One region of the Trinickia camelliae genome, then DNA from elsewhere that is predicted to be linked to it. Evidence: predicted binding sites of a transcription regulator. Region 1 holds the regulator's gene; each other region holds the start of a gene.

The links. Region 1 encodes LexA, which represses DNA repair genes until DNA is damaged. Its sites were predicted from a motif close to ACTGTATNNNNATACAGT; they were not measured.
Region 2: the regulator LexA is predicted to act here: its motif matches at 2,433-2,450, upstream of AAHK20_RS09755 (PA0069 family radical SAM protein).
Region 3: the regulator LexA is predicted to act here: its motif matches at 4,818-4,835, upstream of dinB (DNA polymerase IV).

The regions. Positions count from the first base shown of each region.
Region 1 is NZ_JBCHAA010000014.1:43,373-51,126, forward strand. Features, by position in the region: gene AAHK20_RS22215 (DHA2 family efflux MFS transporter permease subunit) at 1-713, opposite strand, end outside; gene AAHK20_RS22220 (hypothetical protein) at 1,104-1,526, shown strand; gene AAHK20_RS22225 (ABC transporter permease) at 1,567-2,406, opposite strand; gene nodI (nodulation factor ABC transporter ATP-binding protein NodI) at 2,443-3,357, opposite strand; gene AAHK20_RS22235 (universal stress protein) at 3,647-4,135, shown strand; gene AAHK20_RS22240 (DUF2939 domain-containing protein) at 4,245-4,892, opposite strand; partial or broken gene AAHK20_RS22245 (hypothetical protein) at 5,002-5,202, opposite strand; gene lexA (transcriptional repressor LexA) at 5,420-6,070, opposite strand; gene AAHK20_RS22255 (sulfate ABC transporter substrate-binding protein) at 6,348-7,403, shown strand; gene cysT (sulfate ABC transporter permease subunit CysT) at 7,549-7,754, shown strand, end outside.
Region 2 is NZ_JBCHAA010000004.1:310,768-318,521, forward strand. Features, by position in the region: gene AAHK20_RS09740 (acyl-CoA dehydrogenase) at 1-303, shown strand, start outside; gene AAHK20_RS09745 (D-amino acid dehydrogenase) at 443-1,729, opposite strand; gene AAHK20_RS09750 (Lrp/AsnC ligand binding domain-containing protein) at 1,874-2,362, shown strand; gene AAHK20_RS09755 (PA0069 family radical SAM protein) at 2,475-3,605, shown strand; gene AAHK20_RS09760 (NINE protein) at 3,647-4,117, opposite strand; gene rpsP (30S ribosomal protein S16) at 4,537-4,791, shown strand; gene rimM (ribosome maturation factor RimM) at 4,943-5,665, shown strand; gene trmD (tRNA (guanosine(37)-N1)-methyltransferase TrmD) at 5,668-6,459, shown strand; gene rplS (50S ribosomal protein L19) at 6,595-6,975, shown strand; gene AAHK20_RS09785 (CoA pyrophosphatase) at 7,072-7,754, shown strand, end outside.
Region 3 is NZ_JBCHAA010000001.1:359,364-367,117, forward strand. Features, by position in the region: gene ntrC (nitrogen regulation protein NR(I)) at 1-752, shown strand, start outside; gene xth (exodeoxyribonuclease III) at 833-1,609, opposite strand; gene AAHK20_RS01665 (OFA family MFS transporter) at 1,975-3,627, shown strand; tRNA gene AAHK20_RS01670 (tRNA-Met) at 3,779-3,855, shown strand; gene AAHK20_RS01675 (aspartate/glutamate racemase family protein) at 3,936-4,631, opposite strand; gene dinB (DNA polymerase IV) at 4,878-6,065, shown strand; gene AAHK20_RS01685 (amidohydrolase family protein) at 6,150-7,436, shown strand; gene AAHK20_RS01690 (M3 family metallopeptidase) at 7,515-7,754, opposite strand, start outside.

The sequences.
Region 1 (7,754 bases):
AAGACGAGCGCTTCATGCCACGGCGCGTCGCTCCTGCCGATCAGTTCGGTCGCGTACAGGAGCGTGGTGCACGCGAATCCGCACAACGCGAAACCGAGCGTGTCGAACGGGCGCTTCGCGTCTTCGCGCGCATTGCCGATAAAGCGCCACGCGAGCGCGATGCCGATCAGGCCGAGCGGCAGGTTCAGGTAGAAGATCCAGCGCCACGACGAATAGGTCGTGATGAAGCCGCCGAGCGGCGGACCGATCACAGGCGCGACAAGTCCGGGCCACGTGATGATCGCAATCGCGCGCATCAGATCTTCCTTGCGCGTCGCCCGCAGCACCGCGAGCCGGCCGACCGGGACCATCATCGCGCCGCCGATGCCTTGCACGACGCGCGCCGCCGTAAACTCTGCAAGCCCCTGCGTCATGCCGCAGACCACCGATGCCGCCGTGAACACCGCAATCGCAGTCGTGAACACGGTGCGCACGCCGAAGCGATCCGCGGCCCAGCCGCTCACCGGGATGAAGACCGCGAGCGTGAGCAGGTACGACGTGATGCCGATGCTCAAGTCGACCGGATGCACGCCGAACGAGCGGGCCATCTGCGGGAGCGCGGTGGCGATGATGGTGCCGTCGAGGTTTTCCATGAAGAACGCGGCCGCGACGAGCATGACGATCAGCGACGCGTCGTTCGCGGGCGCAGTGGCTGGCGGTGCGGAACCGGACATCGGCGGGAATCTCCTCTGGGCGGCGCGTTGGGTGCCGTTTGGTGCTGCGGGCACAGCCGCTGTGGTCCGTCATTCTAGCGGGCGTTCTCGCGTTGCGCCGGCGCGCCCGGAGCGCGACGACGCGACCGTCCGGCGCTTTACAGGGCGGCAGGACCAAACCATGCGGTGAGCGCGGTAGAACCTTTCCGCTCAAATCTGACGATTCGCACGCGAAAGCGAACTACACTTTTTTGAGGGCGGCGTTTGGCAACGCGGACGTTCCCTCGGCGGTCGGGCTGGAAACGTTGCCTGGCCGGTGGCGAAATTGCGCTTCGATGGTAGGATTCGGCCGGCAAAATTCACCGGTCGCGAAGGCAGCCGGGTAGCAACTCTTTGGACTCAGGAAATCGAATGGCGCAACAGAAAACCAATCCCAAACTCGAGCAAGCGCTGACCCGCGGCGATCTTGCGATGCGGCAGGCGAATTCCGCACGCGCGACCGCGCTGTTGCGCGCGCTCGGCAAGATGATCGTCGAGTCGTCGGCGACGATCGGCGTCGAGGCCTTCACGTCGATTCCCGATGGCGATCGCATTTACGATCCGGCTGGCGGTCTGTGGCCGCAAAAGTTGCTGGTGTCGCTCGACGGGCCGGTCGAGGACGCCGACCCGGACGAATTGCGCACCATCTGGCTGCTCGCCGACACGCCGAACACCGTGTTTCGCGTCGAATGGCAGCGGGCGGACGGCAAGGTCGGCCGCCAGGAAGGGCGGCCGCTTGCGACTGTCGGGTTCATCACCGACGTCGAGATTCCGTGGAGCGACGACGAGGACTGAGCGCTGTATCGAACGCAGCGGGCGCGCCGCCCGCTCGCACTCAGCGCATCATGCGGCGCCGGAATAGCACCGCGCAGACGAAGAACGACACCAGTGCGTAGCCGGCCAGCACGTAGATGTGCAGCGCCGCATCCTGCATCGGCCGGCCAAGCATGGCCGGGCGAATCAGCTCCACCGCGTTGAAGAGCGGCAACGCTTGCGCTGCGCGCTGCGCCAATCCCGGCAACTGCGTGATCGGAAAGAACACGCCGGAGAGCAGCAGCATCGGCGTGAGCACGAGCGTCTGATAGAACATGAAGAAGTCGTACGACGGCGCGAGCGCCGTCACGATCATCGCGAGGCTCGCGAAGGCCAGGCCCGCGAGCACGATGGCCGGCAGCGCCAGCAGCATCGACGGAAAGCTCGCGTAGCCGAGCAAGCTCGCCACGAGCATGATCGCGACACCGGAAAGCACCGCCTTGCTGGCGCCCCAGACGATCTCGCCGAGCACGATATCGCCGAGTGTGAGCGGCGTATGCATGATCGCTTCCCACGTGCGCTGCACGTGCATCCGCGAGAAACCCGAATACATCGACTCGAAGCTCGCCGACATCATCACGCTCGAGGCCACTGTCCCGGCCGCGAGAAACGCGATGTAGGAGACGCCCTCGACGCGTCCCACCATGAGCCCGAGCCCCAGGCCGAGACCGAACAGGTAGATCATCGGGTCGGCGAGATTGCCGATCATCGACGCCAGCGCGAGCTTCTTCCACACCAGATAGTTGCGGCGCCACACCGCGGTCCAATGCGTCGCGTTCGCGGGCAGCGCGCTGCGCCAGCGCGAGGTGGTCGTTTGCGACGTGTCGGGGGTGTTGGGCGTGTCGTAGCGGCGAGCGTCCATGTCGTTGGGTCCTGGCGCGTTTTCTTGTGCGAGTGGTCAGTCCTGCATTTCGCGGCCGGTCAGGCGCAGGAACACGTCCTCGAGATTGGCCGGGCGATGCAGATAGCGCAGGCCGGCGCGGCCGTCCAGGCGCGCATGCACCGGCTGCGGATCGCGCACGTAGCAAAAAAGCGTCTCGCCGCTGATATCCGTGCGCACGGCAAACGGCGCTAGCTCGTCGCGCAGCGCGGCGGGGTCGGCGCCGTAGATCTCGATGACCTCGCAGCCGATCTCCGCTTCGATCAACTCCTTTGGTGCGCCCTCGGCGATCTTCTGTCCTTCTTCGATCACGCACAGGCGATGGCAGAGCCGCTCGGCTTCCTCCATGAAGTGCGTCGTGAGCAGGATCGTCTTGCCGCGCGCGAGCAGTGAGCGCAGGCGCTCCCAGATCAAATGCCGCGCTTGCGGATCGAGACCGGTCGTGGGCTCGTCCATGATCAGCACGTCCGGGTCGTTGATGAGCGCGCGCGCCAGCGTGAGGCGCCGCTTCATGCCGCCCGACAGTTCGCCGACGCGTGCATCGGCCTTGTTTTCGAGCCTCGCGAATTCGAGCAGCGTCGGCACCATCGCGCGCGTTTGCGCCGACGAGAGCCCGAAGTAGCGCCCGAACACGAGCAGATTCTCGCGGACGGTGAAGTCGGGATCGAGATTGTCGAACTGCGGCACGACGCCGACGCGCTGACGCGCAAAGCGCGCGCGAGCGGGAATCGGCTCGCCGCAGAGCCGGATCATGCCGGCGTCGGGTTCGCTCATGCCGAGCAGCATCTTGATCGAAGTTGTCTTGCCGGCGCCATTCGGTCCGAGCAGACCGAAGCATTCGCCGATGCGCACATGAAACGACAGGCCGTTCACGACGGCTTTGTCGCCGAAATGCTTTTCGACTTCTTGAAACTCGATGGCAACGTCGGACATGGGCGCGTAGGTTCCAATAGGAGTGCGTGAGAGGCTTGGGCCATTTTAGTGCATCGGCCAACGCGGCTCTGTGCACGCCTTGCGCTGAGTTTGTGCGGTGCAGCGGGACTTGCACCGCGCGCGGAGATCGTCCCGTCCTTTCATGTGGCCCTCGTCCGATTTGGCGCACGAATCGGCCGATCTACTAAGCGTTTTCCATCCCTTGCAAGCGGAATTGCGGCGCACCATGATTAGGGCAAAGGCGCGTACAAGCGTCGAAGACGCGCACAAGCGCATATGGGAGGTCATGATGGCAAGCTACAAAAAAATTCTGTTGTGCTATGACGGCACGCGTGAAGGCCGCAAGGCGTTGCGCTGCGGCGCTGACCTCGCACTCGACTTGAAGGCGGAGACGCATCTGCTGTCGGTCGTCGACATGCGGACGAGCATCGCCCAGAGCGCCGGGCTCTTGACCGATGTGGCGTGCGGCCGCTTCGAAGATGCCGCTCGCGAGATTCTTCAGGAGGGCGTCACCTGGCTAACCGAACGGGGCGTGCAGGCGCACGGTCATTTCGCGTTCGGCCACCCGATCGACGAGATCGCCAATCTCGCCAATGAACTCCAGGCCGATCTGGTCGTGGTCGGCCACCGTTGCCGCAGCGGCCTGTCGCGCTGGTGGATGGGTTCGGGAAACACGCAACTGCTCGACCGCGTGTCGTGCAGCATTCTCGTTGCGTGTTCGTCGCCACAAGAGCAACGAAAGGAAGCGGAAACCGAAGCTGCGATGAGCGTGCGTTAAGTTCAGTCTCTGGTGCGGCCAGTTGCCCATGCTGGCCGCACGTCACCGTGGTCACGCGTGTTTGAGCGGGCTAAATGAGCGCGCTTAACCGATCTAAGCGCCTAGCGATCTAACCGTTTAGCTCGACGGCCACCAGCTTCCACGAAAACAACCCTTCGCGATGCAGAATCGCCGAATACGGCGCGTTGCCCGCATTGCGCTGGTAGGTGACGGCGAACTCGTTGACGCCGCGATAGCCCGCGGTGGTTTTCGCCGGCACCGGTGCCGAGGCCGACTGGCTCTGGGACGGCGCCGGCGCCGGTTGCGCCGGTTGTGAGGGGGCCTCCTTCGAAGCCGTGTCTTCCGAGGCCTCGCCCGGTTCAGGCGGATGCTCGCCGGGCGTACCGCGCGGCGGCATGCCGTCGAGAATCGCGGCCACGCCGTCAGGTGTCGCATAGGCGTCGACGAGCGGTCCGACCAACGCCATTCCGATCATTGCCCCAATAGCGGCGAACGGATTGTGGAGCTTTTGCTCGTCGATACGCCGTGTCAGCACTTGCGTGACTTGATCCTTGAGGCTCTGGCGCAAAGCCGGATAGTCGACGTACTGATTGAGCGTCTGCGCATCGCGTGCGTCAGCTGCGCGCTTCAAGCGATCGAGAGCAACGTACGGCGACGCGTAGGCATAGCCCAATACCGCGACCACAGCGATTGCGATAACAGCCTTTATCGCAAGAGCAACCGGATTGCGTTGCGTTGAGCGAACGGGATCGGACATGAGGGAAAGGTCTCCGCAAAAAAATAACGATGAACGGTGGACCGTCAAGCCAAGAAAATGATCCCTTCAGAATTGTTAGCTATTGCAACTGAGTGCGCCGCCGAGCCCATCAATCGAAAAGCCCTTGCTGCGCGCCCGAGCCTTCGGCGGCAATGCAACGATCGATCATCCGGCAGACCGCGTCGATGGTGCCGACCATGATCAGGCGCGACGCGCTGTGATAAACGCGCACCGGCCCGCGCCGCGTGGGTTCCGAGTTCAAGCCGCTATTCAACGACACCCGCGCGAACGCCGGCAGCGCCGACGGCAGTGCCGGCTCCCATCTCCCCGCTTGCGATTCGAACTGCAATCCGGGCTGATCGAAGCGTGTTTCTGCGACTCGCGCGGTGCGAGTCAGCGTGTCGATGGCTTCGAGCGGTGCGCAAGGCACGACGCCGCGCAAATGGCGCAGGCGGCCGAATTGACGGAAAGGCAAGAGGCGGGCAAGGCGGTCCATGGCATTTCTCCAGTCAGAGTCCGGGCAGCGTTCAGAATTCGGTCGGGCGAATCAGCCCCACCGCAATACCTTCGAGTGCGAATTCCGCGCTCCCGGCCTGAACAAAGATGTTGTCGTAATCGGGGTTCTCGGCGATCAGTTCGATGCCGTCCTTGCGACGCTTGAGGCGCTTGACGGTGACGTCGTCGCCGAGCCGCGCGACGATGATCTGGCCGTCTTTCGCTTCGCTGCGCTTTTGCACCGCGAGCAGATCGCCATCGAGGATGCCGGCGTCGCGCATCGACAGCCCGCGCACTTTCAACAGGTAGTCGGGCTTGCTCGAGAAGAGCGCCGGATCGCATGCGTAGTGCTGCGAGATGTGCTCTTGCGCGAGGATCGGACTGCCCGCCGCGACGCGCCCGACGAGCGGCAGCGAAAGCTGCATCAGGCCCGCGTGCGGCAGCGTGAACTGATGCGGCGCGTCGTCCACGCCCATCAGCAGGCGGATGCCGCGCGAGGCGCCGGCGGCGAGTTCGATCACCCCTTTGCGCGCAAGCGCCCGCAGGTGTTCTTCGGCCGAATTGGCCGAGCTGAAGCCGAGTTCGGCGGCGATCTCGGCCCGCGTGGGCGGAAACCCGCTTCTTTCGATCGTCTGGCGGATCAAGTCAAAAACCTGCTGCTGCCTTGCGGTGAGTTTGGTCATGGCACTGTATGGATAGACAGGTGACTGTATTTTTATACAGTATTCGTCACATTTCAAGCGTTACTTTAAGTGTTGCTATCCGAGCCAGCCGTGACGCTTGATCGAGGTCATCCGCGACGCCGGAGCACCCAAACGGCTGGCATAGCACCGATTCCCGCTGTCGCTATCCACTTTTTGTCATTAAAGAATGAAGATTTATTATTTTTGAGTATGTAGGCCCTTCGCTAGACTGGCCCGACGTAATAAGGCGGCAGTCTTGAAAACGGAGAACAAACGAATGGCCGAAAGGAATACGGGGAAGGCGGGCAAGGCTCGCCGGTGGGTTGCGACGCTGGCTTTGAGCGCGCTGTCGACGGTGGCCGGCGTGCTGACGCTTACCGCGAGCGCGCCCGTGCACGCCGATACGACGCTGTTGAACGTGTCCTACGACCCGACGCGCGAGCTGTACCAGGACATCAACCAGGCATTCGGCAAGGAGTGGAAAGCGAAGACCGGCGAAACGGTGACCTTCAAGCAGTCGCACGGCGGCTCGGGCGCGCAGGCGCGCTCAGTGCTGGACGGCTTGCAGGCCGATGTCGTGACGCTCGCGCTCGCCTACGACATCGACGCGCTCGCGAACAAGGGGCTCATCGACAAGAACTGGCAGAAGCGTTTGCCCGACAACGCGTCGCCGTACACGTCGACGATCGTGTTCCTCGTGCGCAAGGGCAATCCGAAGCACATCAAGGATTGGGACGACCTCGTGAAACCGGGCGTGTCGATCGTCACGCCGAACCCGAAAACCTCGGGCGGCGCGCGCTGGAACTACCTCGCGGCCTGGGCGTACGCGGTGCACCAGCCGGGCGGCAACGACCAGACGGCGAAGGCGTTCATCACCAAGCTCTACAAGAACGCCGGCGTGCTCGATTCGGGCGCGCGGGGCGCGACGACGAGCTTCGTGCAGCGCGGCATCGGCGACGTGCTGATCGCGTGGGAAAACGAGGCGTTCCTGTCGCAGAAGGAGTTCGGCGCGGACAAGTTCGAGATCGTCGTGCCGTCGGTGAGCATCCTTGCCGAGCCGCCGGTGGCGGTGGTCGACAAGGTCGTCGACAAGCACGGCACGCGCAAGCTCGCCGAGGCGTATCTGAACTTCCTCTATAGCGACGAAGGGCAGGAGATCGCCGCGAAGAATTTCTATCGTCCGCGTTCGAGCAAGGTGCCGGCCGCGCTGACGGACAAGTTTCCGAAGCTGAAGCTGTACACGGTCGACGACACGTTCGGCGGCTGGACCAACGCGCAGAAGACGCATTTCGCCGACGGTGGCGTGTTCGATTCGATTTATCAGCCTCAGTAACACAAGCAGTCACGCAGAAAGAGAGTCAACTGCCAGTTTCGGCTGGCTATAACAACGACGACGAGCGGCCCAGCGCGTCACACGACGACGCACCAGCCGCTCGCGAACGGCTCCTTTCGGAGCCGCACCCAAGAAGAGCATCCGCATGACGACGTTCACCTTCCGCAAGCCGAGCGCGCTGCCCGGTTTTGGCGTGACGCTCGGTATCACGGTGGCGTATTTGAGCCTCGTGGTGCTGATCCCGCTTGCCGCGACGTTCCTGAAGACGGCCACGCTCGAGTGGGATCAATTCGTGCGCGCGGTCGCGTCGCCGCGCGTGCTGGCGTCTTATCGGCTCACGTTTTCGGCGGC
Region 2 (7,754 bases), on a different contig from region 1:
GCACTGGGTGCGGCCGTGGACTACGTGGTCGCCAACGCGAAGAGCGATCCGAATGCGGTCTTTGCGGGCAGCGTGCCGTATCTGAAGCTCGCAGGCGTCGTGCTGTGCGGCTGGCAGATGGCGCGCGCGCTCCTGGCGGCCGCAGCCAACGAGGCGAGCGACCCGTCGTTCTATAGCGCGAAGATGGCAACTGCGCGTTTCTATGCCGAGCATGTGCTGCCGCAAGCGGGGGCGTTCGAGGCGTCGATCGTCAGCGCGAAGGGCGGGGAAGGCGTGCTTGCGCTGACTGAGGATCAGTTCTGACGGTAAGCATAACGTAGTCACGTAGCGAGCCCAAAGCAAAGGGCGCCTGATCGTCGGATCAGGCGCCCTTTGTGTTTTCATGCCGTCGAGCCAGCACCCTTGTCGCCGCTAGTAGGGAAATTCGCTGGTTAAAGCCGCATCAAGCGTAAGCCGGACGACCCGTGCCGCCCGTGTCGCCGAGATAGCGATGCACCGACAGATCGCCCGATTGAATCGCCGGCTGCTTGCCCGAGATCAAGTCGGCGAGCAGTTGGCCCGAGCCACAGGACATCGTCCATCCGAGCGTGCCGTGGCCCGTGTTCGTGAACAAGTTCGACACCGGCGTGCGGCCGACGATCGGCGTGCCGTCCGGCGTCATCGGACGCAGGCCGGTCCAGAACGTGGCCTTCGTCGTGTCGCCGCCGCCCGGGAACAGGTCGTTCACGCACATTTCGAGCGTTTCGCGGCGCGCCTCGCGCAGTTCCTTGTCGAAGCCGACGATCTCCGCCATGCCGCCGACGCGAATCCGGTCGTCAAAGCGCGTGATCGCGATCTTGTACGTTTCGTCGAGCACCGTCGACACCGGCGCCGCCGACGCATCGACGATCGGCGCCGTGATCGAATAGCCCTTCAACGGGTACACCGGAATCTTCACGATGTCCGACAGGAACTGGGTCGAATACGAGCCGAGTGCGACGACGTAGGCGTCGGCGCGGACCATTTCGGGACCGCACTGCACGCCGGAGATTCGGTCGCCGGACATCGCGAGTGCGTCGATCGGCGTGTTGAAGCGAAACTTGACGCCGAGTTGTTCGGCGAGCGCAGCGAGGCGCGTCGTGAACAGCTGGCAGTCGCCGGTTTCGTCGCCGGGCAGACGCAGGCCGCCGGTCAGCTTGTGCGACGTGGCCGCAAGCGCCGGCTCGGCGCGGGCCAGCTCGCTCGGGCTCAGCAGCTCGAACGGGACGTTCGCGTCCTTCAGCACGGCGATGTCCTTCGCGGCGCCGTCGAGCTGTTGCTGCGTGCGGAAAAGCTGGAGCGTGCCGCCGGTGCGGCCTTCATACTGAATGCCGGTGTCGGCGCGCAGCACTTGGAGGCAGTCGCGGCTGTACTCGGCGAGCCGGACCATGCGGCCCTTGTTGACGGCATAGCGCTCGGCGGTGCAGTTCTGCAGCATCTGCCACATCCAGCGCAGTTGGAATTGCGTGCCGTCGAGCCGGATGGCGAGCGGCGCGTGCTTCTGGAACATCCACTTGACGGCCTTGAGCGGGACGCCCGGCGCGGCCCACGGTGCAGCGTAGCCCGGCGAGATCTGGCCGGCATTGGCAAAGCTGGTTTCGAGCGCCGGGCCGGCCTCGCGGTCGATCACGGTGACCTCGTGCCCCGCACGCGCCAGATAATAAGCAGTCGTCGTCCCGACGACCCCGCTGCCCAAAACGACGACTCGCATAGCTGCTCCCAGTAGGTTTTTCTGCTATTCGGGCCGAGGCGTTCAATAACCTCAATATGCCCGCTTGGTCCAGTGTTAGCCGCTATACTATTGAGCCAGGTCTAGTTTTTGTTATCGTATTTTTTACGTTTTTGGTAAAAGCCCATGAGAACGCAACGCCACCCGGTCCGTGCACTCGATAAGCTCGATCACAAGATACTGAAATTACTTCAGGCGGATGGCCGGATGGCCATGAAGGACTTGGCGGAGCAGGTCGGGCTGACCGTGACGCCGTGTATCGAGAGGGTGAAGCGCATGGAGCGCGATGGCGTGATCACGGGCTACTACGCGCGCGTCAATCCGGTGGAGCTCGGGGCGGCGCTGCTCGTGTTCGTCGAGATCACGCTCGATCACAAGAGCGGCAACATGTTCGACCAGTTTCGCCGCGAGGTGCAGAAGATTCCCGAGGTGCTGGAATGCCACCTCGTGTCGGGCGATTTCGACTATCTGATCAAGGCGCGCATCGGCGAAATGGCCGACTACCGCAAGCTGCTCGGCGACATCCTGCTGCAGTTGCCGGGCGCCGTGCAGTCGAAGAGCTATGTCGTGATGGAGGAGATCAAGGAGTCGCTGACGATCGCTGTCGGCGAATAGCGAGGCCGGGGCCGGTAGACGTACGCGGCCTCGCAAATCCGGCGAGCAGCTTGGCGTTATGCGAAGCGATACTGTATATTTATACAGTATACGCCGCTGCCAAGTTCGAGCCATGGACGATTCCGAATTTCCGATTGCCTTGCCCGTGCCTCGCAAAGGGCGCGGGGCCGTCACGAATCTGCAGGGCCGCTATGAAGTCGACCAGCGCGAGAAGGTCGATGACGGCTGGGTGAGATCCGAGGATGACGAAAGCGAAGCGCCCGCCCTGCGCACGCAGGTGTTCGAGGAGCGAGCGAAAAGCATCCTGACGCGCAACACCTCGCCCGATATTCCGTTCAGCGTTTCCCTGAATCCGTATCGCGGCTGCGAGCACGGCTGCATCTATTGTTTTGCCAGGCCGACGCACAGCTATCTCGGTTTGTCGCCAGGGCTCGATTTCGAAAGCCGCATTTACGCCAAAGTGAACGCCGCGGAGTTGCTCGAACGCGAGTTGTCGAAGAAGACCTATGTGCCGGAGCCGATCGCGCTAGGCGTCAACACGGATGCCTATCAGCCCGTGGAGCGCGAATTGCGCATCACGCGGCGCGTGATCGAGGTGTTGCACGAGCGCGGTCATCCTTTTGCGGCCATTACAAAGTCGTCGCTGATCGAGCGCGATATCGATCTGCTTGCGCCGATGGCGGCGCGCAATCAATTCATGGCCGCGGTGACCGTCACGACGCTCGACGCCGATATCGCCCGCACGCTCGAACCGCGCGCCGCGACGCCGTCGCGCCGGCTGCGCACGATCCGCGCCTTGAGCCAGGCGGGCATTCCAGTTGGCGTGAGCATCGCGCCCGTGATCCCGTTCGTCACCGAGCAGGACATGGAGCGCGTGCTCGAGGCATGCGCCGAAGCGGGGGCGTCGAGCGCGAGCTACATCATCCTGCGTTTGCCGTGGGAGGTGGCGCCGCTGTTCAAGGATTGGCTCGCCGCGCATTTCCCCGACCGTGCGGAGCGCGTGATGGCGCGAGTGCGTGACATGAGGGGCGGCAAGGACTATGACTCGTCGTTCGCGCAGCGTATGAAGGGGGAGGGCTTGTGGGCGGAGCTGCTCAAGCAGCGCTTTCACAACGCGGTGCGCCGGCTGGGTCTCAATGAGCGCAGGCGCGGAATTCTCGATATCTCGCAGTTCCGCACACAGTTAGCTGGAACGCGGCCGTCCGAGCCGCCCCAAGACAACCCGCAGTTGAGCCTCTTCTGACGGGCCGGCACATCCGGGTGCGCTAACACCTGCGGCTGTTTTTATTGCGAAAGCGACTTCGCCGCTTCGACTTGCGACTCGAAGTAGGTTTGGAATGAAAGCGCGAGCCCGCTCATCAACAGGAAAGCGCCGAAAAACAGCGAAAAGATCACGACGAAGATGACCGTCCAGCCGGAGCGGCTGTGCTTACCGGTGTGCGCGTTGAATTGCGCATCCCATTTCTGGTCGGGACGCAGTCCGTAGACGATCGCGGCGAGGAACGCCGCAAAGAGCGAAACCGCGCCGGGAACCGCGAGCCACCAGCCGATCGTGGCGGCGCGCTGGGTGGCGACGAGCAGCAGGACGCCCGGAATGCCGATGATCGTGCCAACCAGATGCGCCCAGCCGAACACGTCACGAAAGCCATACAGATAGAAGCGATGTGCGCCTAGGCTACCGAAAAAGAAAGCGAGCGCGGCAGTGAGGGTCTTCGAGCGAAAGCGGGGTGAGGCTGACGAAGCGTTGGCGGACATAGACGTCTTGCAAGGAGGCGGTCGACGGAACGAATGGCGGGCGGCGACGCAAAACGAGGCGCGCCACAGCAGACCGCGCATTCTACGCCGAGCCCGCGTGCGGGAGCATGTGGCGAGCCGCAGCGTGAGGAGAGGCGTGAAGACATGGCGGGCTCTTGCGGCTGTGTCGATAGGCGAGTGCCCGGGATGGGTCCGGTTCTGTCGCAGGTAGTTCGCACCGTTTGATAGGAGGAAAGCGAGCTTTTACGCGCCTCTCGGCGCGATTTGCAGGCCGTTTCCCAGCTTGCTGATCAGGTGGTGTGTCGGTATCGCACCACCCGTGCTTCCAGTTTTTCAGGTAAGTGTTTGTTATGGCTTCGGTTTCCCGCTATAATCGACTGTTTCTGTGGTTCCGAACCCCGGTTTTCAAGGATTCTAGTATGGTCATCATCCGCTTGGCTCGTGGCGGCTCGAAGAAGCGCCCGTTCTACAACATCGTCGCAACCGATTCGCGTAACCGTCGTGACGGCCGCTTCATCGAACGCGTTGGCTTTTACAACCCGGTCGCTACGAAGGGTGAGTCGCTGCGCATCGCTCAAGACCGCCTCACGTACTGGCAAGGCGTTGGCGCACAACTGTCGCCGACCGTCGAGCGTCTCGTGAAGCAAGCGCAAAAGGCGCAGCCGGCTGCTTAATGGCAGTTGGGGCCACACGGCCTGTGTTGTTCGGCTTCGGCTACTCAATGCGCGCATCTGCCATGCGTCAGAGCACATCGCTCGGCATGCCAGATGCGCTGCTTTCGTTTGAGCGAGTGGTTGGCGTTGTCGCCGTTCGCGAGGTTGATTGATGTCCGATCGTGAATCTGGCGGTTCCGGCCGCGCGAAAGGCGCGGCTCGCACGCAAGCATCGTTTGGTGCGTTCGTGCGACAGCCGTCCGCCCGCAAGCCGTCCGTCCGTACGCCTGCCGCAAGCAGTGTGTCCGGCGCGGAATCCGAAGCGGCGCAGATGCGCGTCGAATCGGCGGAAGCCTGGCCTGACGACGCGGTCGAAGTCGGCGCGATCGTCGACGCGTACGGTCTGAAGGGTTGGGTCAAGGTGGCCGCGCATGCGGACGCCGGGCGGGGCGGCGATGCGCTGTTGAGCGCGAAGCGCTGGTGGCTCGTGAAGGGCCGCGAGCGCAAATCGGCCGCGGTACTGCAGTCGAAGACGCACGGCGACAGCATCGTCGCGCATTTGGGCGGCCCTGCCGATCGCGATGCCGCATTCGCGCTGCGCGGCTACAGCGTTCATGTACGGCGCAGCGATTTTCCGGCGCTGGGAGACGACGAGTATTACTGGGTCGATTTGCTCGGCCTGAATGTCGTCAACGAGGCAGGCGTGGCGCTTGGCCAAGTTGTCGGCATGATCGACAACAGCGCGCATTCGGTTTTGCGCATCGAGTATCCGATGACGGCGAAGGACGGCCGCGAGGTCAAGGGCGAACGCCTGATTCCGTTCGTCGGTGTGTACGTCAAAACGGTGGATCGGGCGGCGAAGCAAATCGTCGTCGACTGGGAAGCCGATTATTGAACATGATCGAACCAACGGAGAGAGCGGTGCAGTTCGATGTCGTTTCGCTCTTTCCTGACATGTTTCGCGCGCTGACCGACTGGGGTATCACGAGCCGCGCAGCGAAGCAGGGACGTTTCGGGTTGCGTACGTGGAATCCGCGCGATTTCACGACCGACAACTATCGTACGGTCGACGATCGCCCGTACGGCGGCGGTCCGGGTATGGTGATGCTGGCCAAGCCCCTCGAAGCGGCGATCGGTGCCGCGAAGGCGGCGCAGGCGGAGCAGGGCATCGCCGGTACGCGTGTCGTCATGATGTCGCCGCAGGGCGCGCGGCTCGATCACGATCGGGTGATGCGTTTTGCGCAAGAACCCGGACTGGTGTTGCTGTGCGGGCGCTATGAGGCGATCGACCAGCGGTTGCTCGATCGTTGTGTCGATGAGGAAGTGAGTCTCGGCGACTTCGTGCTGTCGGGCGGCGAGCTGCCCGCAATGGCGCTGATGGATGCTGTTGTGAGGCAGTTGCCTGGCGTGCTCAACGATGCGCAATCGGCGGTGCAAGACAGCTTTGTCGACGGCTTGCTCGATTGTCCGCACTATACGCGGCCCGAGGAATACGACGGCGTGCGCGTACCCGATGTGCTGCTTGGCGGCCATCACGCGGAGATCGAACAGTGGCGCCGGCGCGAGGCGCTCAGAAATACGTTTGCCAAGCGGCCCGATTTGATCGAGCGCGCGAGGCGCAACAAGATGTTGAGCCGTGCCGATGAGGCATGGCTCGCAAGTCTGGCGAAAGAAACACCGAAGGCTTGACCCCTTCGGCATTCGTTCGCAGGACATAGGCGGTGCCGCACATGCGTGTACGGCGCCAGATGTGAACCCATCCTCTATCGGGGCCATGCCGCAAGGCAGGTACGAACGCCGACAAGATGGCATTAGGAGTCAGTGATGAATCTGATTGAAAAACTCGAGCAGGAAGAAATCGAGCGTTCGCTCGCAGGCAAGACCATCCCCGAATTCGCCCCTGGCGATACGGTGATCGTGAACGTGAACGTGGTTGAAGGTACCCGCAAGCGCGTTCAGGCTTACGAAGGCGTCGTGATCGCGAAGCGTAATCGTGGTCTCAACTCGTCGTTCATCGTCCGCAAGATTTCGTCGGGCGAAGGCGTCGAGCGTACGTTCCAGACGTACTCGCCGCTGTTGGCAAGCATCGTTGTGAAGCGTCGCGGCGACGTTCGTCGCGCGAAGCTGTACTACCTGCGCGAGCGTTCGGGCAAGTCGGCCCGGATCAAGGAAAAGCTGGTGTCGAAAGACCGCGAAGCGTCTTGAGCGTAAAAGCTGTAAGAAAAAGCACCCGTCCCGGGTGCTTTTTTTCTTGGTGGGTCACAATAGCCCCTATCGCACACGATCGTCACGAGACTGCTGTTGATCCGCCCACGCCCCATTTTCGACCCCGAAGCCCAGTCCATTGAATCCACCGGCTCCGATTTGCCGGCTCTCGCGCCTGAGCGCCTGACCGCGGACTGGCTGCGCTCACGCTTTCATGCGCCCCTTGCCTGGGATCCGGAACCGAGAGAAGTGCGTTGGCTGCCGGAAGACGGCGACCCGCGCGAAGCGGCGGTGCTCGTGCCTATCGTCGTGCGCGAATCGGGGCTGACCGTGCTGCTTACGCAGCGGGCCGATCATCTCAACGATCATGCGGGGCAGGTGAGCTTTCCGGGTGGCCGGCGCGAGCCGGAGGACCCAAGCGCCGCGGCCACTGCGTTGCGCGAAGCGCAGGAAGAAGTGGGGCTGGCGCCCGAGCGAGTCGAGGTGCTGGGCGCACTGCCCGACTACCTGACGGGTACCGGGTTTAGCGTGACGCCCGTTGTCGGGCTCGTGCATATGCCGTTCACCTTGCATCCGGATACTTTCGAAGTCGCCGATATCTTCGAGGTGCCGCTCGCGTTCCTGATGAACCCTGGCCATCACCAAGTGCGCGTGGTGCGCTGGGATGGCGGTGAGCGTCGTTTTTTTGCAATGCCTTATCCGCGCGGCGACGTGGGCGGGGACTATTTCATTTGGGGAGCAACTGCCGGCATGTTGCGCAATTTCTATCGGTTTCTCGC
Region 3 (7,754 bases), on a different contig from region 1:
GGCAGTTCTATCGCGTCGGTGGCCACAATCCGCTGCGCGCGAACGTGCGCGTGATCGCCGCGACCCACCAGAACCTCGAATCGCGCGTGCGGCAGGGGCTGTTCCGCGAGGACTTGTATCACCGGCTCAACGTGATTCGCCTGCGTCTGCCGGCGCTGCGCGAACGCAGCGAGGACATTCCGCTGCTCGCGCGGCACTTTCTGCAGAAGAGCGCGCGCGATCTCGGCGTCGAGCCCAAGCGCGTGTCGGACGAGGCGCTTGCGTATATGGCCTCGCTGCCGTTTCCCGGCAACGTGCGTCAACTCGAAAATCTCGCGAACTGGCTGACCGTCATGGCGCCTGCGCAGACGGTCGAGATCAAGGACTTGCCGCCCGATCTCGTTCCGGCGCGCTCCGGTTCGGAGGAGATCGTGGCGCTTGATTCAGGCGTGGCGCAAACGGCGAACGGCATGCCGGGCAACGCGGGTACGAACGGCGTGATATCCGCGCCCGCCGTGCCGTCGACGCTCGGCGGCATGCCGGTCGCGACGCCCATGAGCGCGTGGGAAAACGGCTTGCGCACGGAAGTCGCGCGCTTGCTGCGCGAGAACTTCGCCGACGTGATGGATGAGCTCGCACGGCGCTTCGAAGCCGCGGTGATTCGTGAAGCGCTCGACTTCACGCGCGGCCGCAAGGTCGAAGCGGCGGAGCGGCTCGGCATCGGCCGCAATACGATCACGCGCAAGATTCAGGAGTTGCATCTCGAGCCGTGAGGGGGGCGGCGCGGTTCGCGTAGGTGGAGCGCGCCGCTGCTTCAATCAGAGAGCCTGAGCGTCCATCAGGCATTCGCACGTCACCCGATCTGCGCCACCACCGGCGTGTGATCCGACGGCTGTTCCCACTTGCGCGGCGTCTTGTCGACCTCGCACGCCGTGCAGCTAGCCGCGAGCGCGGGCGAAAGCAGGATGTGATCGATCCGCATCCCCGCATTGCGGCGAAACGCCATCATCCGATAGTCCCACCATGTGAAGATCTTCTCGGGCTGCTCGAACTTCCGGAAGGCGTCGACGAAGCCCAGTTCGATCAGCCGCACGAATGCCGCGCGTTCCTCCGGCGACACGAGATTCTGTCCTTCCCACGCCTTCGGGTCGTGCACGTCGCGGTCTTCCGGCGCGATGTTGTAGTCGCCCAAAAGCGCGAGCTTCGGGTACTGCTGCATCTCGCCGGCGAGCCAATCGTGCATCGCGTCGAGCCAGCGCAGCTTGTAGGCGAATTTGTCGGTGCCGGGCGCTTGTCCGTTCGGGAAGTACGCCGAAACGATTCGCACGCCATCGATCGTCACGGCGACTACGCGCTGCTGCGGGTCTTCGAAGCCGGGGATGTTGCGTACCACGGTCGCCTCGTCGACACCCAGCCCCTCGCGCACGAGAATGCCGACGCCGTTGTAGGTCTTTTGCCCGGCAAACCAGCTTCGATAACCCTTCGCTTCAAGTTCGGCGCGCGGAAATTTCTCGTCCGGCAATTTCAATTCCTGCAGGCACAGCACGTCGGTTTGGCTCAGTTCGAGCCAATCGATTACATGCTGCTGACGCACCTTCAGGGAATTCACGTTCCACGTCGCTATTTTCATTGCTTGACTCGAGCTATTGATCCGGGGATGGCATGGCGGGCGACTCGCGTCGCGCCGAGCATTAAACGCCGCCAATAGTACCTCCGCACGCGCAGCTCTTGGCTCTCGCCTGTCCAATTACGCCACCGGTCACGTTTTTTGCTCACGTCATATGCGGTGACGATACCTATTGCAATCGACATAGGCTGCAACTAGCGTTCATAGAATGACTTGTCGATCCGCTCGATATATGAATTTGAAATTCATATATTGCCTTCGAACCAAGCATTCGATTGACGGATTTGGCAGGCATCGGGGTAACAACAAAACGGCTGCGCAGGCGGCCCAACGACAACGTTCGGATCGCGATCCATTGGAGGAGAACCATGGGCGACGCTCAACTAGGCAGAGGCGCGAAACCCGCAGGAATACCGGGCGGCTTGCTTTCACGGGAGCGCACGGTGGCAGGCGCGCACTACAACCGGTGGCTCGCGCCGCCGGCGGCACTGGCCATTCACCTGTGCATCGGCATGTCATACGGCTTCTCGGTGTTCTGGCTGCCGATGACAAAGCTTGTCTCGAACGCCGATGCATCGGCCTGCACAGCGCAAGGTTTCAGCGCCGAGTTGTTTTCGTCGAGCTGCAATTGGTCGGTGCTCGCCGTCACGCACATCTTCGAAATCTTCATCGCGATGCTCGGGATTTCCGCGGCCCTGTGGGGGCGCTGGCTCGAACACGCCGGACCGCGCAAGGCAGGCTTCGTCGCCGCTTGTTGCTGGGGCGGCGGCTTGATCCTGATGGGCTTCGCCGTGTCGATTCATCAGCTCTGGCTCGTGTTCGTGGGGGCGTTCATCGGCGGCATCGGGCAGGGGATCGGCTACATCACGCCAGTCTCGACGCTGATCAGATGGTTTCCTGACCGCCGCGGCATGGCGACCGGTTTCGCGATCATGGGATACGGCGGCGGCGCGATGATCGGCGCGCCGCTCGCGGTGTGGCTGATGGGGCACTTCGCGAGTAACGGCATCCCCGGCGTGAGCGAGACGCTCATGGCGATGGGCGTGATCTACTTCATCGCGATGTCGGCAGGCGCATTCGGTTTTCGCGTCGCGCCGAGCGGCTGGCATCCGCGCGGCTGGACGCCGCCCGCCAACGATCAGTCGAAAGGGATGATCACGCGGCAGAACGTCCATCTGAACCAAGCGTGGAAGACGCCGCAGTTCTGGCTGATCTGGGGCGTGCTCTGCACGAACGTGACGGCGGGCATCGGGGTGATCGCGATGGCGAGCCCGATGCTGCAGGAAGTGTTCGGGCCGAAGCTGCTCGGGCTCGAACCGGGCACGACGATGAGCACCGTGCAAAAGGCGGCGTTGGTCGCGTCGGCGGCGGGACTCGTCGGGCTCGTCTCGCTGTTCAACTCGCTTGGGCGAATCTTCTGGGCATCGCTCTCCGACAAGATCGGCCGCAAGACCGCGTACTTCACGTTCTTCGTGCTGGGCATCGTGCTCTATTGCCTGCTGCCGACGTGGGGACATCTGTTGCTGCCGGCGCTGTTCGTCGCATCGATCTGCATCATCGTCAGCATGTACGGCGGTGGCTTCGCGACCGTGCCGGCGTATCTCGCCGACATCTTCGGTCCGCAGATGGTCGGCGCCATTCACGGACGTTTGCTTACCGCGTGGTCGGTGGCGGGGATCATCGGACCGACGCTGATCGCGGGCATCCGGCAGTTCCAGATCGATCACGGCGTCGCGCACAACCTGATCTACGACGTGACGCTCTACATCATGGCGGGCTTCCTGGCCGTTGGTTTCATCTGCAACTTGTTCGTGAAGCCGGTCGACAAGAAGTACTGGATGACGGATGAAGAACTCGCGCACGAGCGCTCGCTGTTGCATGAGGACCGCACGATCGGCAATGCCGAAACGGCGGCGCGCGGCAGGTTTGGTTTTGGAAGCGTGATCGCTTGGCTCGCTGTGGGCATTCCGTTCCTCATGGGCCTGTTCATCGCCATCCAGAAGGCGGTGGCGTTGTTCTGAGCGTTGGCGATGGGTGATTGGCGAAGCGATATGCGTGTATCGACACGTGATCGCTTCGCGGTCCGCAACGTCATTCACATGGCGCCGCGAAATTAATTGGCGCTTTTGTTTGACGCGCCGATGACATGCCCGTACAATTCGCTTCCTCTGACGCGGGGTGGAGCAGTCTGGCAGCTCGTCGGGCTCATAACCCGAAGGTCGTAGGTTCAAATCCTACCCCCGCAACCAAGCCTTCATGACAAAGCCCGCTGGCATCTCGCCACGCGGGCTTTGTTGTTTCTGCGCGCAGTTTGCGCTTACCGCGTGGCTCAATCGCGAGCGGCCCAATCGACCGCCGCTTGCGCGTGCAGCGATGTCGTATCGAACACCGGCAGCGACGAATCCTCGGGCTTGATCAGCAGCGTGATTTCCGTGCAGCCGAGAATCACCGCTTGCGCACCGCGCGAGGCGAGATCGTCGATCACGCGCTGGTACGTCGCACGTGACTCGTCTTTCACGACGCCGTGACACAGCTCGTCGTAGATGATCCGATGCACGTCGGCGCGATCCGCTTCGTTGGGTGCCAAGGTATCCAGCCGGTACTTCTCCCGAAGACGTCCCGTGTAAAACGTCTGCTCCATCGTATAGCGCGTGCCGAGCAAACCGACGCGCTCCACACCGGCATCGCGCAATGCGGCGCCCGTCGGATCGGCGATGTGCAGGAACGGAATCGTGATCGCGCTTTCGATCGCCGGGTAGACGCGATGCATCGTGTTGGTCGCAAGAATCACGAGGTCGGCGCCGCCGCGCTCGAGCTGTTGCGCGGCTTCAGCCATGTGCGCGCCGAGCGCAGTCCAATCGCCCGCGCGCTGAAGCGCTTCGACGGGCGCGAAGTCGACGGTCAGCATCAGGCTCTTGGCGTTATGGTGTCCGCCGAAGCGCGCCTTCGCGTGACGGTTCAGCAAGCGGTAATACTCGGCCGATGATTCCCAGCTCATACCGCCGATGACTCCGATTGTTTTCATCTTTGCTCTCCCATTCGTACTCTTCGTAACGTATTGCGCATCGCATCCGGCCAGCGCTATCCCGTCGCTATCGCCTGGACGCCGACAAGCATAAGCGCAGCGGCGGCTTTTGCCGCGATACAGATTCCGGACGTTTTGCCAATACGGGGACGCTCGCACGCCCAGCCCGCCTGGCTTGAAAAAACCACTGTATTTTTGTACAGTGGTGCCACTTTGAACCCGCTCGATCCGCACTCCGTTTCGCCCATGCTTGCGCCTTCCAGCGCGAGCGGCGCCGCCGTGCGCAAGATCATCCACTGCGATTGCGACTGTTTCTATGCGTCGGTCGAAATGCGCGACGATCCGTCGTTGCGCGGCAGGCCGCTCGCGGTGGGCGGCCGCCCCGAGGCGCGCGGCGTCATTGCGACTTGCAACTACGAGGCGCGGCGCTTCGGCGTGCATTCGGCGATGCCGTCTGCGCTCGCGATGCGCAAATGTCCCGAGCTGCTGATACTGCGGCCCGCGATGGAGAAGTACCGGATCGCCTCGCGGCAGATCATGGCGATCTATCGCGATTACACGCCCGACGTCGAGCCGTTGTCGCTCGACGAAGCCTATCTCGACGTGACGCGATCTGAGCGTTGCAAAGGCAGCGCCACGCTGATGGCCGAGGAGATTCGCCAGCGGGTGCGCGAGACGGTTGGCGTGACGGTGTCGGCGGGCGTCGCGCCAAACAAGTTCGTCGCGAAGATCGCCTCCGACTGGAACAAGCCCGACGGGCTCTTCGTCGTGCGTCCGCACGAAATCGACGCATTCGTCGCGGCGTTGCCGGTGCGCAAGATTCACGGCGTGGGCAAGGTCACGGCGGCGAAGCTCGAAAAACTCGGCATCACGACGTGTCTCGAGTTGCGCGCTTGGGCGCTGATCGATCTGCATCGGCACTTCGGCGCGTTCGGCAAGCGCCTCTACGAGCTGTCGCGCGGCGTCGACTACCGCGCGGTGCAGGCGGACCAGGAGCGCAAGTCGATCAGCGTCGAGACCACCTATGTGACCGATCTGAAGACGCTCGACGAATGCGCTGCGGAAATCACGCGCCTCACCGAGCAGCTCGACGAGCGGATCGCGCGTGCTGGTGCGGCGTCAGCTGTGCGCAAGCTGTACGTGAAAATCCGCTTTGCGGATTTTCAGCGCACGACGGTCGAGTGCGTCGGCGACGCGACTCACGTGCCGACGTTGCTCGCGTTGCTCGAAAAGGGCTTGGCGCGGCGCAACCGGCCGGTACGGCTCCTTGGCGTCGGTGTGCGTCTCGAAGAGGACGACCCGTCTCAGCACGGGCAATTCGCGCTGTTCGACGACCTGCAGCTGACGGAGCATGAGCCGGACGTGGCGAGCGAGCGGGGCGAGGCGTCAGACGGGGCTGCACGCGAAGACGGCGTCGGCGACCATTTGGCCTGAGCTTCGCAAGCGCTCGGTTTGCCGCTTCTGTTTTCGGGTCGCTAGAATCGAACCCACACTAACGAGCGCCACAGGGAGCCGCCAATGGACCTGATCATTCGCCGCGCAGCACTCACGACTCACATCGCACATCGAGACGAGCTGGTCGATATCGGCATCGACGGCGAGCGCATCGTCGCGGTCGAACCGCGGCTCGCGGCCACTGGACGTGAAGAAATCGACGCGGGTGGCCTGCTGGTCGCGCCACCGTTCGTCGATGCGCACTTTCATATGGACGCGACGCTTTCCTACGGGCTGCCGCGCGTGAACGCATCGGGCACCCTGCTCGAAGGCATTGCGCTTTGGGGCGAGCTCAAGCCGCATCTCACACAAGAAGCGCTGATCGAACGCGCGCTGCAGTATTGCGACTGGGCCGTCGCGCGAGGGCTGCTGGCGATTCGCTCGCACGTCGACGTCTGCGATTCGCGTTTGCTCGCCGTCGAGGCGTTGCTCGAAGTGAAGCGGCGCGTGGCGCCGTATCTCGATCTCCAATTGGTCGCGTTTCCGCAGGACGGCCTCTTGCGCAGCCCTGGCGCATTCGACAACTTGAAGCGTGCGATCGAGATGGGCGTCGATGTCGTCGGTGGCATTCCGCACTTCGAGCGGACGATGGCCGATGGCGCCGAGTCGGTGCGCCTGCTCTGCGAATTCGCGGCTGAGAAGGGTCTGCGTGTCGACATGCACTGCGACGAATCCGACGACCCGATGTCGCGACACATTGAAACGCTCGCCGCGCAAACGCACCGGCTTGGGCTTCACGGACGCGTCGCGGGCTCGCATCTGACATCGATGCACTCGATGGACAACTACTACGTGAGCAAGCTGCTGCCGCTGATGCGAGAGGCCGGCGTCGCGGCGATTGCGAATCCGCTGATCAACATCACGCTGCAGGGCCGTTCGGATACCTATCCGAAGCGGCGCGGCATGACGCGCGTACCCGAGATGCTCGCGGTGGGCATCGATGTCGCATTCGGGCACGACTGCGTGATGGACCCGTGGTACAGCCTGGGCTCGGCGGACATGCTCGAAGTCGCGCATATGGGGCTGCATGTTGCGCAGATGACGGGCGTCGATGCGATGCACGCCGCGTTCGATGCGGTGACGGTCAACCCGGCGAAGATCCTCGGTCTGGAAGGCTACGGGATTGCTCCCGGGCATTACGCGGACTGCGTGCTGCTCGATGCGCGCGATCCGATCGAAGCGCTTCGCCTGCGTGCCACGCGGCTTGCGGTGGTGAGGCGGGGGAGAGTGGTGGCGCGAACGCCCGCGGCGCGCGCGGCACTATCGCTCGAAGGCCGGCCTGCGGAAGTCGACTTCAAGCTATATCGATGAGTCCAGTCCAGATGAACTCGCGCGGCGCGCGACCCGTCAACCTGCACGGGCAGCGCGCCGCGCGATACTGCGCGCGGTTTAGTGCGCAGAGCCAGCCGACATGCCGCTATGACGCAGCAGCGCATCGATTTGCGGTTCGCGGCCGCGGAACGCCTTGAACGACTCCATCGCGGGCCGGCTGCCGCCCACTTCGAGAATCTCGCGACGGTAGCGCGTGCCGGTCGCCGCATCGAGCACGCTGCCGCTCGCGGCCTTGGCGGCTTCTTCGAACGCGGCATAGGCGTCGGCGGACAGCACCTCGGCCCACTTGTAGCTGTA